DNA from 2 places in the Streptomyces enissocaesilis genome. Region 2 is predicted to be linked to the other one. Evidence: riboswitches for the same ligand, from Rfam matches in the RefSeq annotation. Region 2 holds a riboswitch; the other holds the start of a gene.
What was found. Region 2 has a riboswitch for S-adenosylmethionine ahead of ABD374_RS26995 (aminotransferase class V-fold PLP-dependent enzyme). Riboswitches for the same ligand answer to the same signal wherever they lie in the genome.

Region 1 (2,387 bases), on a different contig from region 2:
GTCCTCGACCGCGCCGCCCGTGCGGCGGGCGATGTCCAGGACGTACGGGCCGTCGGCCGGGTTGCCGATCGCCAGCGACTTGGCGATCGTGTTCGGCTTCTGCGGCCGTACGACGTCGTGCCCGGCCTTGAAGGCCGCCGACACCGGGGAGCAGCCCTCCGCCTGGGCACCGAAGATCTTGTACGGCCTGTCCTCGACCAGGCCCAGGGCGATGAGCTCCTTGAGACCCTTGTCGATCTTCGTGAGCTGCGAGCCCGAGGCGATCGGGATGACGAGCTGGTCCGGGATCCGCCAGCCGAGCTGCTCGCAGATCTCGTATGCCAGGGTCTTGGAGCCCTCGCCGTAGTACGGGCGCAGGTTGACGTTGACGAATCCCCAGCCCTCGCCCAGCGGGTCGCCGATGAGCTCGGAGCAGAAGCGGTTGACGTCGTCGTAGTTGCCCTCGATGCCGACCAGGTCGCCGCCGTAGACCGAGGCCATCACGACCTTGCCCTGCTCCAGGTCGTGCGGGATGAACACGCACGAGCGGAAGCCGGCCCGCGCGGCGGCGGCGCCGACCGCGCCGGCCAGGTTGCCGGTGGAGGAGCAGGAGAGCGTGGTGAAGCCGAACGCGCGGGCGGCCTCGACGGCGATGGCGACGACGCGGTCCTTGAAGGAGTGCGTCGGGTTGCCGGAGTCGTCCTTGACGTACAGACCGCCGGTGACACCCAGCGCGCGGGCCAGGTTGTCGGCCTTGACGAGCTTGGTGAAGCCCGGGTTCAGGCTGGGCTTGGACGCCACGTCGGCGGGCACGGGCAGCAGCGGCGCGTAGCGCCAGATGTTGTCCGGTCCGGCCTCGATCCGCTTGCGCAGCGCCTCGGCGTCGCCGAGCGGGAGGTCGTAGGCGACCTCAAGAGGACCGAAACAGGAAGAACAGGCGAAGATCGGGCCCAGTTCGAATCGTTCTCCGCACTCGCGGCAGGAAAGCGCGGTGGCGGGGCCCAGGTCTACGGGCAGGGAATGCGAGTCGGTGGCGCTTGCATCGGTTTCGACGGTCTGCACAGCCATGGTGGCGAGGCCCTTTCTCCTCATCTTCCCCACGGCGCGTTTCGCCGTGAGACGGAATTGGCACCGTCCCCACCACGACCTCGCGGTCGGCAGGATGGTTGCCGGGACTTCAACGGGCCGTTCCCTCTGTCCCTCTGGATGAGCGCTATGGCGCCGGGTCTGGGCCCGGCGCATTTGTTCCGCGAGCCCCCCGAGATGCGAGGGCGGTCCGCGTTGTTCAAGACTGTAACCGAAGCCCCGGGCGGCGGAGACAGTCGTCCGCACCGCGAGATGACTGTATCGATATGCCGCATATGCGGCATGGCACGCAAGGGAGAAGCACGTGCTCGAAGAGGTGGAGCGCTGGCTGGAACTGCGGTCCTGGACCACGGCCGACCGGTCGCTGGACCGGCTGGTCGCGGCCAAGACCGGACGTGGCCACAGCGTCAGCGTCGTGCTGCCCGCCCTCGACGAGGAGTCGACGGTCGGTGACATCGTCGCGGCGATACGCCATGAGCTGATGGAGGCCGTGCCGCTCGTCGACGAGCTCGTCGTCGTCGACTCCGGCTCGAAGGACCGCACGGCGCAGGTCGCGACGGCGGCGGGGGCGCGGGTCGTCCACCGTGACGCCGTACTGCCCCGAATACCGGCCCTGCGCGGCAAGGGCGAGGTGTTGTGGCGGTCACTCCTGGTGACCAGTGGTGACATCGTGTGTTTCATCGACTCGGACCTGCGGGACTTCTCCGCCTCGTTCGTCTCGGGCATCGTCGGGCCGCTGCTCACCGAGCCCGACGTGCACTTCGTGAAGGCGATGTACGACCGTCCGCTCGGCGAAGCCACAGGTCAGGGCGGTCGGGTGACCGAGCTGGTGGCCCGCCCGCTGCTCAACCTGCACTGGCCGCAGCTGGCCGGGTTCGTCCAGCCGCTGGGCGGCGAGTACGCCGTGCGCCGCTCGCTCCTGGAGCGGCTGCCCTTCCCCGTCGGTTACGGAGTGGAGCTGGGCCTGCTCGTCGACTCGCTCCACACGGTGGGCCTGGACGCGCTGGCCCAGGTCGACGTGGGCGTACGCAAACACCGCCACCAGGACGGGCAGGCGCTCGGGCGGATGGCCGCCACGATCTACCGGACCGCTCAGCAGCGGCTTTCGCGCGGCACTCTGGTGCGGCCCGTGCTGACGCAGTTCGAGCGGGGCGAGGACGGGTACGGATTCGTCCCGCGGACCTACGCGGTGGACACGGAGGAGCGGCCGCCGATGTGCGAGATCGACGAGTACGCGGCGCGCCGTGCGGCGTGACGGGTTCCGGAGGCTCGGGAGGCTCCGACCGTACGCACGTTTGAGGGCCTCCGGGACTGGCTAGGTT
Region 2 (2,387 bases):
ACGGTCGACATCGTGGGTACGGGCGGCGACCTGGCCAAGACGGTCAACATCTCCACGATGTCGGCGATCGTCGTCGCGGGCACCGGGGCCAAGGTCGTCAAGCACGGCAACCGAGCCTCCTCGTCCGCGAGCGGGGCCTCGGACGTGCTGGAGAAGCTCGGGGTCAACCTGGAGCTGACGCCGAAGCGTGTCGCCGAGGTCGCGGAGGAAGCGGGCATCACCTTCTGCTTCGCGGTGAAGTTCCACCCGGCCCTGCGGTACGTCGCGAAGGCGCGCAAGGAGCTGGGCGCGCCGACGACGTTCAACATCCTCGGCCCGCTGACGAACCCGGCGCAGGTGAAGGCGCAGGCGGTCGGTGTCGCCGACGCCCGGATGGCCCCCATCGTGGCGGGTGTTCTCGCCGAACGGGGGAACTCCGCGCTGGTCTTCCGGGGCGACGACGGCCTCGACGAACTGACCACCACCGCGACCTCGCGCGTGTGGGTCGTACGGGACGGGGCGGTCCGGGAGCAGGCATTCGACCCGCGCGACGTGGGCCTGGAGATCGTGCCCGTGGAGGCGCTGCGCGGCGCGGACGCGTCGTACAACGCGGATGTCGCGAGGCGGCTGCTGGCCGGGGAGACCGGCCCCGTCCGGGAGGCGGTGCTGCTCAACACGGCGGCGGCGCTGGTCGCCCTCGACCCGACCGGCACGTCCCTGGAGGAGCAGATCGCGGCGGGGATCGCCAAGGCGGCGGAGTCGATCGACTCGGGAGCGGCCCGTGCGGCGCTGGAGCGCTGGGTGGCTGCCAGCAACAGCTGAGTGCGCATGGTGGGTGACGCGAGGCGTAGTCCAGACTCCGGACTACGCCTTGCGTGTTCTTGATCGTGTGGCAAGATGCTTGGCAGGTCATGAGTGACAGCGTTTTGGCCCCGGCTTGCTGTCCGGCAACCCTCCGTCCGTGGCGGGGTGCCCCGGGTGAAGACCAGGCCGTAGACAGAAAGGTCTACGGCAAGCGCGGACCCCTCGAAGACTTGGGGTCCTGGTTCTCAGGGAGCCTCTTGTGAGCAAGCGAATGCGATAGGGCCTTTCGCCCCTTCCTCGCACACCCCCTTTTCCCTCTCCAGCGCTGCCGTGTATCCGCCGGCGCGGGGAATTCGCCTGCCTGTTTCGGGAGTTCGCCATGTCTGTCTCCACCGCTGCCGCCGACCAGACCGTTTGTACGCCTCTGCCCGTCCTCGGGCGAGATGTCCTCGTGCCGCTCGTGACGGGTGGTGAGGTCACCTACGCGGCCCTCGACTACGCGGCGAGCGCCCCGGCCCTCCAGCGCGTGTGGGACGACGTGGCGGCGTACGCCCCGTACTACGGCAGTGTGCACCGCGGCGCCGGCTACCTCTCGCAGCTGTCGACGGACCTCTTCGAGAGCAGCCGTGCCACCGTCGCCGAGTTCCTCGGCTGCCGCGAGAGCGACCAGGTCGTCTTCACCCGGTCCACGACCGACTCGCTCAACCTGCTGGCCGCGGCCCTTCCCGCCGGCTGTCAGGTGTTCGTCTTCGAGACCGAGCACCACGCCTCGCTGCTGCCCTGGCGCGACGCGGAGGTCACCTTCCTGGACGCGCCCCGGACTCCAGCCCAGGCCGTCGAGACCCTGGAGCGGGCGCTGGCCGCCCGTGACCCTTCCCCAGGCTCTCGGCTTCGCTCGAGCAGGGGAGGCCCCAATGGTCCCGCCCTGGTGTGCGTCACCGGCGCCTCGAACGTCACCGGTGAGCTGTGGCCGGTCAAGGAGCTCGCGGCCGCCGCCCACGCCCACGGTGCGCGGATCGTGCTCGACGCCGCGCAGCTCGCGCCCCACCACCCGCTGGACATCGCGGAGTTGGACGTCGACTGGATCGCGTTCTCCGGGCACAAGCTGTACGCGCCGTTCGGCTCCGGCGTGCTCGCGGGACGCGCCGACTGGCTGCAGAGCGCCGAGCCGTACCTCGCGGGCGGCGGCGCCTCGCGCACGGTCGCCCGCCGCGCCGACGGCGGTGTGGACGTCGAGTGGCACACCACGGCCGCCCGCCACGAGGCCGGTTCGCCCAACGTCATCGGCGTGTACTCCATCGCCTCCGCCTGCAAGGCGCTCACCGAGGCCGGCTTCGACTCCCTCGTCGAGCGTGAGCAGGCACTGGTGACGAAGGTCCTGGAGGGGCTGGCCGGGGTCGGTGCGGTCCGGGTGCTCTCCCTCTTCGGGGACGACGCCCCGCGCGTCGGTGTCATCTCCTTCGTCGTCGAGGGCTGGAACAGCTCGCACTTCGCCGCCGCGCTCTCCGCCGAGTACGGAATCGGCGTACGGGACGGCCTGTTCTGCGCCCACCCGCTGGTACGCACCCTGCTCGGCAGCGAACCGCAGGAGCCGGGCGAGTGCG

Region 1: linked by a shared signal. The riboswitch ahead of thrC (threonine synthase) and the one ahead of ABD374_RS26995 (aminotransferase class V-fold PLP-dependent enzyme) in region 2 are both predicted to bind S-adenosylmethionine.

Annotation. Positions count from the first base shown of each region.
Region 1 is NZ_BAAAUD010000097.1:1,505-3,891, reverse strand. It holds gene thrC (threonine synthase) at 1-1,047, opposite strand, end outside; SAM riboswitch class I at 1,065-1,192, opposite strand; gene ABD374_RS31975 (glucosyl-3-phosphoglycerate synthase) at 1,370-2,320, shown strand.
Region 2 is NZ_BAAAUD010000051.1:257,704-260,090, reverse strand. It holds gene trpD (anthranilate phosphoribosyltransferase) at 1-801, shown strand, start outside; SAM riboswitch class IV at 887-1,003, shown strand; gene ABD374_RS26995 (aminotransferase class V-fold PLP-dependent enzyme) at 1,163-2,387, shown strand, end outside.